One region of the Endozoicomonas sp. genome, then DNA from elsewhere that is predicted to be linked to it. Evidence: predicted binding sites of a transcription regulator. Region 1 holds the regulator's gene; each other region holds the start of a gene.
The links. The regulator sigma-54, encoded in region 1, starts transcription at its own class of promoters, with help from an activator protein. The targets are predictions, from matches to a motif close to TGGCACNNNNNTTGCTNT.
Positions count from the first base shown of each region.

Region 2: ACOCLE_RS21400 (CmpA/NrtA family ABC transporter substrate-binding protein) is a predicted target of sigma-54. The motif match lies at 862-879, and genes of this name have one in related genera.
Region 3: ACOCLE_RS01735 (P-loop NTPase) is a predicted target of sigma-54. The motif match lies at 1,798-1,815, and genes of this name have one in related genera.

Region 1 is NZ_OZ239981.1:5,918,974-5,922,130, forward strand. It holds gene ACOCLE_RS26155 (transposase) at 1-147, opposite strand, end outside; gene ACOCLE_RS26160 (PTS sugar transporter subunit IIA) at 351-797, opposite strand; gene hpf (ribosome hibernation-promoting factor, HPF/YfiA family) at 825-1,139, opposite strand; gene ACOCLE_RS26170 (RNA polymerase factor sigma-54) at 1,308-2,771, opposite strand; gene dcuC (C4-dicarboxylate transporter DcuC) at 3,146-3,157, shown strand, end outside.
Region 2 is NZ_OZ239981.1:4,763,926-4,767,082, forward strand. It holds gene can (carbonate dehydratase) at 1-579, opposite strand, end outside; gene ACOCLE_RS21400 (CmpA/NrtA family ABC transporter substrate-binding protein) at 1,071-2,411, shown strand; gene ACOCLE_RS21405 (ABC transporter permease) at 2,454-3,157, shown strand, end outside.
Region 3 is NZ_OZ239981.1:361,565-364,721, forward strand. It holds gene ACOCLE_RS01730 (sigma-54 dependent transcriptional regulator) at 1-1,087, shown strand, start outside; gene ACOCLE_RS01735 (P-loop NTPase) at 1,877-2,734, shown strand; gene ACOCLE_RS01740 (RNA polymerase sigma factor FliA) at 2,779-3,157, shown strand, end outside.

The DNA.
Region 1 (3,157 bases):
TAGAAAACGGTTAACGCTGTGGTGTGACATATCTCCGATCTCACTAAGGCGAGTACAGGTTGCTGATTTCGGCTCACACAATAGAAACCCTGTATATTTCGGCAAATCACACCCAGCTGTTGTAGGTCTTGTTATCTTTCTACGCACGACGACATCCGCTATTTTTTGCTGATCTAGCAATTTTTACAGCTGCCTGTCAATGCGAAAGTCCTACAGAAGTTAATAGGAGAGCATCATAAAAAAAAGCCGCTTCCAGTAAGCGGCTTTTTTATGGAGTCTGTAGCTCGATTAATCCTGACTGAAAATGCTGGCTTCTAGGGGGATGTATTCATAGTTAAGAAGAACAGGGGTCAGGAGCACAAATTTTTGTATAATGTCTGTGCATCAGCTGCTTGACGAATGGTGTGAAGAAGAGCTTCGGAATGAAACTTTTCTGCCAGTGCTTTCAAAATCTCCAGATGTTCCTGATTTTCCCCCTCTGGTACGATCAATGCGAAAACCAGATCAACTGGCTTACGATCCACTGAGTCAAAGTCAACGGGTTCCGCAAGTCGTATAAATAGGCCAACCGGCTCCGGACAGGCTTTACAGCGGCAGTGCGGGATAGCCACACCTGATCCCAGTCCCGTGGTGCCAAGACGCTCCCGTGAAACCAGGGCTTCAAACAGTTCTTTGGCATTGATTTCGGGGACTTCACTGCTGATGCGGTCAGCGATATATTCCAGAATTTTCTTTTTGCTGGCCCCGTGCACACCGTCAAGGGTGCGCTCGGGGGTTAGGATGCGATGAATCATCATGCTAAATAAGAATGGCAACCTGAAAAATCAAAGGGCATGGCCACTGGCGCCCTGTTGCCTGTTTAAGGCTTTCTCTTTCTGTTTAACCAGCTGCCGATCCAATTTGTCCGAGAGCAGGTCAATGGCTGCGTACATGTCTTCGTGCTCGGCGGTCGCATTAATCTCGGCTCCGCGGGTATGCAGAATGGCTTCTGCTTTCTGCGCCAGCTTTTCTACACTCAGGGTCACCTGTACATTGGTGATATGGTCAAAATGCGAAGCAAGACGTTCCAGTTTCTTGATCACATAGTCGTGCAGAGCTTCTGTTACCTCGACATGATGTCCACTGATGTTGACTTGCATGTAACGCTCTCCTGATCCCATTATCCAGATAATCACCAGTCCGCGGGATTTTTCAAACTGGTTAACTTCGATTCTAACACTGTCAATGCAGCTTGGAATGCCCTGAGACAAAAAAAACTGCTTTTTGTCCTGTACATCACCTTATCTTTTACAAGACCTTTATGATTCTCAGGGGACTAACTGCTTTCGCTCATTGGATGGAGGGATATTCATGGACTCACGGTATTTGGCAATGGTTCGCCTGGCTACCTTGATTCCCTGTTCTCCCAGTATGGCCGCAATTTTATTATCACTGAGCGGTTTGCGTGGTGTTTCCTCAGCAATGAGCTTGCGGATATGGGCTCGAATCGCTGTGGACGAACATTCACCACCTTCCGTTGTGCTGACATGGCTGGAGAAAAAGTACTTGAGTTCGTAGACGCCCCGAGGGGTATGCATGTACTTCTGGGTGGTGACCCGGGAAATGGTGGATTCATGCATACCGACTGCCTCGGCGATATCCGCCAGCACCAGGGGCTTCATGGCTTCATCACCCTTTTCAAGAAACTCCTGCTGATAGGCGATAATCTGACTGGCGACTTTCATCAGCGTTTCATTGCGGCTTTGCAGGTTTTTCAAAAACCAGCGGGCTTCCTGCAGGTGGTTCTTCATGAACACATTGTCGCGGCTGTTATTGGCTCTTTGAACCATGGAAGCGTAATTATTATTAATGCGCAGTTTGGGGAGTGCATCCGAATTCAGTTCGACAGTCCATCGTTCCTTGATTTTACGGACGGATATATCCGGAACCACGTACTCTGCTTCTGTCTGATCAATCGTGCTGCCAGGTTTTGGGTTGAAGCTTTGAATCAGGCTGAGGGCTTCACGCAGCTGGTCTTCCTTCAGTTTGGCCCTGCGCATGATTCGTGCATAGTCACGGGTGCCAAGCGACTCAAGGTGAAGTGTGATCAGTTTTTCGGCATTTTTGAAATGAGGTGTTGATGGGGGAAGCTGACGGAGCTGGACCAGCAGGCATTCTTTAAGGTCTGAACTGCCACAACCCACAGGATCGAATTGTTGAACCCGATGTTGCAGCACGTTTACCTCTTCGATCTCCAGCTCTTCCAGCTGGGATTGAAGTGACACAAACAGGTCATCCAGTGAGCAGGTTAAATAGCCATCCGGATTAATGGCTTCAATGATGGCAAGGCCAATCAGCCGGTCCCGGTCACTCATGGGTACCATATCCAGTTGCCACTCCAGATGATCCTGAAGAGACTCTACAGAAGATGATTTCGCCAGGGGGTCATAATCATCGTCGCCACTGCTGGCGGGCAGGCTGGAGTATACGTCGTCCCATGCTGAGTCGACGGGCAGCTCGTTTGGAATGCTTTCTGACCATTCCGCCATCTCCTGCGGCTCAGGTTCTGAGGCTGCTTCACTCAGATCAACGAGTTCTTCCTTTCCTTCACTGCTGGTGGATGTGTCCTCTGTCTGGCTATCTTCGGACTCCAGCATGGGGTTGGATTCCAGAGCTTCCTGAATCTCCTGCTGAAGATCCAGTGTCGATAGCTGTAGCAGTCGGATGGCCTGTTGCAGTTGAGGCGTCATGGTCAACTGCTGGCCCATCTTGAGCTGTAAGGAAGGCTTCATAGGCAACCGTATACCTTTACTTCGTTGTCCGTGGAGGCTGCAGGTGAAACTTATGAGTTTCTACAGAAGGATCAACCGCAGGCGGCTCAGTGTTGGCACGGATGTTGTTACGACTACTCTCCATGTGCGGCTGATTATAAACCCATAGTCGTTTCTGAAACCATAGCTTTAGCAAAAAATGTGCAGAGTTTGAAAATAATGAGTTTACCTGTGTTTTTTTGTTGGCTATCAGTGCTTTCCGCTTTGAGAGTTCGGTCATAACGACTGTCGGAATTGTTTAAAAAAAGTACTAGATCATTGTTTGACACTGGTCAATTACAAACATTAGTACAAGAAATAATCTGCACGAAATTTAAGCATTTTCAGGGTTTCGTGTGGATATACTC
Region 2 (3,157 bases), 1.2 Mb from region 1:
GCCAAGATCCCGCACGAGACCGTCTTTCAAACCATAAACCCAGCTGTTTACGGTCAGTTTCTGGCCACGATCCCAGGCGTCCTGAACGATGGTTGTCTGGCACACGTTCAGCACCTGCTCAAGAACGTTAAGCTCACACATTCTCTGGAACTGCTCATCATCACTGCCGGCATTCTCAAGTAGGTCAGTGTGCTTCTTTTTAACGTCCTGAACGTGCCTCAGCCAGTTATCGATCAATCCCAGCTTTGAGTTGTTCATGGCTTCGCGCACACCGCCGCAACCGTAATGCCCTGTCACAATAATGTGCTCCACCTTCAGGTAGTCAACAGCGTATTGAAGCACGGACAGGCAGTTCAGGTCGGTATGGACCACCACATTAGCAACGTTTCGGTGTACAAAAAGTTCGCCCGGAAGGAGGCCAACGATTTCGTTGGCAGGTACCCGGCTATCTGCACATCCGATCCAGAGGTACTTGGGCGCCTGCTGTTCAGAGAGTTTTTCAAAAAAACCGGGCTTTTCTTCACGAATGGACTTGGACCACTGGTTATTGTTTTCGAGGAGGTTTTCCAAACTAGACATAGTTTCCAGATCCATATTCCTGTTCCATAACTGGAGAACGTTATAGCAACTCCACTTCGGCAAGACCAGCACTCTAATGTAAGAGGTTTGTAACCGGGAAATGAGTCAGATGATGACTTGGTAGCGTGCCAGATTGGTGCAGACCCTGTGACCTGCCTGATGTAGCTGCACCCTCATTGCTATCTCTGATTGCTTTTTACTCTCTGAAAACAGGTAAGGTATTTGTCAGTCAGAATAAGCTAATGCTTTTAAATTCAGTTGGTTATCAGATTTTCTGTTATCTGGCACGTTTTCTGCTGACTCCCTGGCAGTACATCTCTGTGCGTTGGCTGATACCGGAAAAGAGTGATGCCTGATTACGGTTACTCCAGCTCAACGTAGAGAGGCCGGTTATACGGGGGAGGGGAATAATGACGTGGTTTAAGCCTTTTAAGAAGGCATCGGTTCAGCAGGTTTCCAGGTTAAGCAAGGTTGCTGCCATCAGTGCGGTCATGGGGGTGAGTGCTGTTACCGGGCAAGCCAGTGTCAGGGCAGATGTTGAACTTGGCTATCCGGAAAAAGAAGAACTGACCATTGGCTTTATCAAGCTGACGGATATGGCGCCCATTGCCATTGCTTATGAGAAGGGCTTTTTTGAAGATGAAGGGCTCTACGTCACGATTGAAGCTCAGGCAAACTGGAAAGTGCTGCTTGATGGTGTGATTGATGGGCGTCTTGATGGTGCCCATATGCTGGCTGGACAGCCTCTGGCTGCCACCATGGGCTTTGGTACCAAAGCCAATATCATTACGCCATTCTCCATGGATCTGAATGGTAACGGGATTACGGTTTCCAATGAAATCTGGGATCAAATGAAGCCCAATATTCCCAAGATGGCCGATGGCCGACCTCAGCACCCGATTAAAGCGGATGCCCTGAAACCGGTGGTTGAAAAATACCAGTCTGAAGGGAAGCCGTTTAATATGGGTATGGTTTTTCCAGTCTCTACCCACAATTATGAACTTCGCTACTGGCTGGCAGCAGGAGGTATTCACCCCGGATTTTATGCACCACATAAAGGGGATACGTCTGGGCAGATAGATGCCGATGCCCTTTTATCCGTCACTCCACCACCACAGATGCCATCCACGATGGAGGCTGGCACCATCTATGGCTACTGCGTGGGCGAACCCTGGAACCAGCAGGCGGTCTTCAAGAACATTGGTGTGCCTGTGGTGACCGATTATGAGATCTGGAAAAACAATCCCGAGAAGGTGTTTGGGATTACCGAGGAGTTCTATAAAAAGTACCCCAATACCACCATCCGTCTGACACGAGCCCTGATTCGCGCAGCTCAATGGCTGGATGCCAATGATAATGCCAATCGACCTGAGGCAGTCAAAATCCTTTCGCAATCCAACTATGTTGGTGCTGACTACGAAGTCATCGCAAATAGCATGACAGGTACCTTTGAGTATGAGAAAGGCGACAAACGACCTGTAGAAGATTTCAATGTCTTCTTCCGCTACAACGCTACCTACCCATATTACTCGGATGCAATCTGGTATCTCACCCAGATGCGTCGCTGGGGACAGATTTCAGAAGACAAGAGCGATGAGTGGTACAAGGCGCTGGCTGCCAAGGTGTACCGTCCGGACATCTATGAAAAAGCGGCACTGTCTCTGGTGGATGAAGCACTGGTCAAGCTGCAAGACTTCCCGGACTTCGAGTCAGAAGATGGTTTCCGTGACCCACAGACCCACTTTATCGATAACCTGGTCTACAACGGCAAAAAACCAAACGACTACATCAATCAGTTCACCATCGGTCTGAAGCAGGGTGACAGGATTTGATCCTGTTGCCTTTCTTAAAGAGAAAGTGAAGGAGAGTGGATTATGACCGATGCCACGGTTGTCAGTCAGCCAGTGAATGGTGAACAAAGCAAGTCATCGTCACTGTCTTTTCTTGCCGGGCTGAGCGCGAAAGGCGCGATGAATTCCGGGAAGGTGTTCAGCACGGTACTGATGCCCATTATCGGTATCGTTGCGTTCCTACTGATCTGGTCTGGAGCTGCCCGGAATATTGATACCTCGTTGGGCAAATTTCCCGGACCTACCGTTGTATGGGAGCAGTTTGGCTCTCTCTACCAGGAGCATATAACCGAGCGGGAAAAGGCAGAAGCATTCTATGAGCGGCAGGAGAAACGTAATGCTGCCCGCGTTGCCAAAGATCCTGACTACGTTCCGAAAATACGGGCCTATACCGGCAAGGAAACCTTTCTCGATCAGATCGCTACCAGCCTGGTAACTGTGATGAGTGGGTTTCTGCTGGCGGCTCTAATTGCGATACCTCTTGGCATTGCCATTGGCCTTAATAAAACACTGAATGCGGCGGTGAATCCGATCATTCAGATATTCAAACCGGTTTCTCCCCTGGCTTGGCTGCCGCTGGTGACCATGGTTGTCAGTGCTCTATATATCAGCCCTGATCCCCTGGTAGCCAAGTCTTTTTTAAATTCGATGATCATCGTCATGCTTTGCTGTCTCTGGCCAATGGTGATTAATACCTCAGTCGGTGTGTCTTCACTGGACCGTGATTT
Region 3 (3,157 bases), 480 kb from region 1:
GCAGTGGCGCCAGGCTCATCAGACTGGCTATAACCAACAGGTACAACTGTTCCGTGGACTGGTTGGTAAGAGTGAGCGTATTCGGAAAGTGCGGGCAGCCATGGCTCAGGTGGCGGATCGGGACGTCAATGTTTTGATCACGGGTGAGTCTGGAACGGGTAAAGAAGTGGTTGCCCGTAATCTTCATGAACATTCCTACCGCAGGAGCGCGCCTTTTGTTCCCGTTAATTGTGGTGCAATCCCCACAGACCTGTTGGAAAGTGAGCTCTTTGGTCATGAAAAGGGTGCTTTCACAGGTGCTGTGACCACTCGAAAGGGACGGTTCGAGCTGGCGCAGGGGGGAACACTGTTTCTTGACGAAATAGGCGATATGCCTCTGCACATGCAGGTTAAGTTGCTCAGGGTTCTGCAGGAAAGAACGTTCGAACGGGTGGGGGGAACAGAGCCAATTGAGGTGGATGTTCGGATTATTGCTGCCACCCACAAAAATCTTGAAGGCATGATCACTGAAGGAAGTTTCCGGGAGGATCTTTATTACCGGTTAAATGTATTCCCCATCGAGATGCCTTCTCTCAAAGAGCGGCCTGAAGATATTCCGCTGATGATCAATGAGCTGACTCACAATATGGAGAAGCAGGGCAGAGGATCCATTCGACTCAGCTCAGCCGCAATATTATCGCTTTGCCGGCATGACTGGCCAGGAAATGTCCGGGAAATGGCCAATCTGCTCGAGCGCCTTGCGATCATGTATCCCTATGGGGTTATTGGTGTTCAGGATCTGCCAGAAAGTTTCTGTCACCTCGACTTGATCAGCCAGGAAGATGATGGTGTTGCTGATTTGTTTCCCGACAGTATTCAGCCAGCAGGTGCTGCTACTTCGGAAGACCTTGCTGTATTGCCTGTAGGGGGATTAAACCTTAAAGAATATCTAACCCGGCTGGAAAAGAGTTTGATTCAGCAGGCGCTGAGTGACTGCAACAGTGTTGTCGCTAGAGCTGCAGATAAGCTACAGATACGGCGAACGACTCTAGTGGAAAAAATGCGCAAATATGGTCTTCAAAGGTATGAAGATTCTGTTAAAACCTGATATTCAATGATACAAAAAAATGGCTACATACTCATGTAGCCATTTTTTTGAGTAGGTAGTAGCTATCTACAATGATGAAGTAGTATTTTTATATTTTTTAAGTTAGCCAACACTCCATATGTTTGTTTCTGTGTTGTTCTATTGTCGTTCGAACTCATTCTGCGTCTTTCGATCTTACATATTGAATCATTCTTGCTGATTGATTCTTGTATGGTCTGTATTTGTGTTTTGATAGCTCCTAAATGATTAATCCATAGTTCTCTCAGCATATGGTTGGATGTGTATCGCATTTTACTTTTCAGTTTTATTCGATTTTCCTGAAGATGAGGTTTTTATTCTCAAGTTATATGGTTTAGTGTCGAATGACCGAAGTCGGGGGGGGGCAGTTTTTGATTTTATTGTTCAATGAATAAAGTGCTTGGAATTATTTGATGATCTGCTTTCTATTTTTTCTCCCTACTATTGATTGAATGCTGCCATTTTTGCGTCACTATAAAGTGACACTGTCAAATAACTATCTTTTTAGATGATTCAAAAAAGTGTTCAAGATATTTTCAAATCAACCGAAAATTATTCTATGTCAAAAAAATAGCGAATTCTTAATAGCGACGCTTTATAAAAGCGTTTAAAAACATAGAGTTGCATTTTTTTGTTTTTCTTTATTGGTTTTTTTGGGGTTTGACAGTTGTTTTTATTTTTCAAATCAAAGTTGGCACGCTCATTGATAGGTATATTTTGTCGTTTTTTTATATGCATTTCTTGAGCAATTGAAAAATTAAAGTGAGAACAATGGCACAAGCAAAGAAAAGAGTGATTGCGGTTTCAGGGTGTAAAGGAGGTGTTGGTAAAACCGTAGTTGCAGTAAATCTTGCTCTGGCTCTGGCAAAGTTGGGCCAGCGTGTCGTTTTGATGGATGGCAACCTTTCTGTACCAGATGTTGAGTTCACCCTTGGGATGAATAAAGATGGTTTAAATTGTCAGTCGTCGTCTAATCTGGTTTTTTCATCTTCTGATGAAGGCGAGTTAGTAAATGGGGGTTCTAGCCATCAGCAGAAAGGACTGTTGGATGGTCCTTCAGGTGTCAGAGTATTTACACCGACAGCTCAAGGGGACTGGAAAGACAGTATTCAAATTGTTCAGGCAGTGGAACTGATTCAGGACATGGATGATCTTGCATCGGATCTGGATACTTTGATTATTGATACGGCTCCGGGCTTGGCTCCGGATAATGTAACTCTCATTCAGGCTGCAACAGAGGTCGTCGTTGTTATCAGCCAGGAAGACGTATCTGTTATTGATGCTGTTCGACAGATAAGGCTTCTGTATCGGGTTTTCAATGTTCACCAGTTTTATATAGTTGTTAACCTGGTAAGCAGCAGAAGAGGCGGTGCTAAACAATTTGAGAAGTTACAGGAGTATCTGAAAGACGACAAACAGATAGTTTTAAGCTATCTGGGGGCAATTCCACATGATAAGGCTGTAAGTGAAGCTGTATTAAAGCAGTCGGCACTTTTGACTGTAAGTAACGATTGTCGGGCTGCAAGAGCATTTCACAGAATTGGACATCAGTTATCTAAATTACCGGTGCCTGAGCCAAAAGGTCGTATAGAATTCTTTTTGCCTGGTAGGATCAAGGAGAGGATCTAATCATGACAGAGACCGCACAGGAAGTGCAGAAAAAGACATTGAGCATGGAAGAGATGGTTGTAAAACATCGCTCATTGGTAAAAAGAATTGCTAATCATCTTGCCGCAAGAATGCCAGCCAGTGTACAGATCGATGACCTGGTCCAATCAGGAATGATTGGCTTGCTTGAAGCCGCTTCAAAATATGATGCATCCAAAGGTGCGAGCTTCGAAACGTTTGCAGGTATTCGAATCCGTGGAGCAATGCTGGATGAAATTCGAAAAGGTGACTGGGGGCCAAGATCGGTTTATCGAAATAGTCGTCGTATTACTGAAGCCGTTCAGGTTGTCGAAGCCAAGCTGGGAAGAGATGCCAGAGATGCTGAAGTAGCAAAAGAACTGGATGTAAAAATTGATGAGTATTACACCATTTTGAGTGATTTAA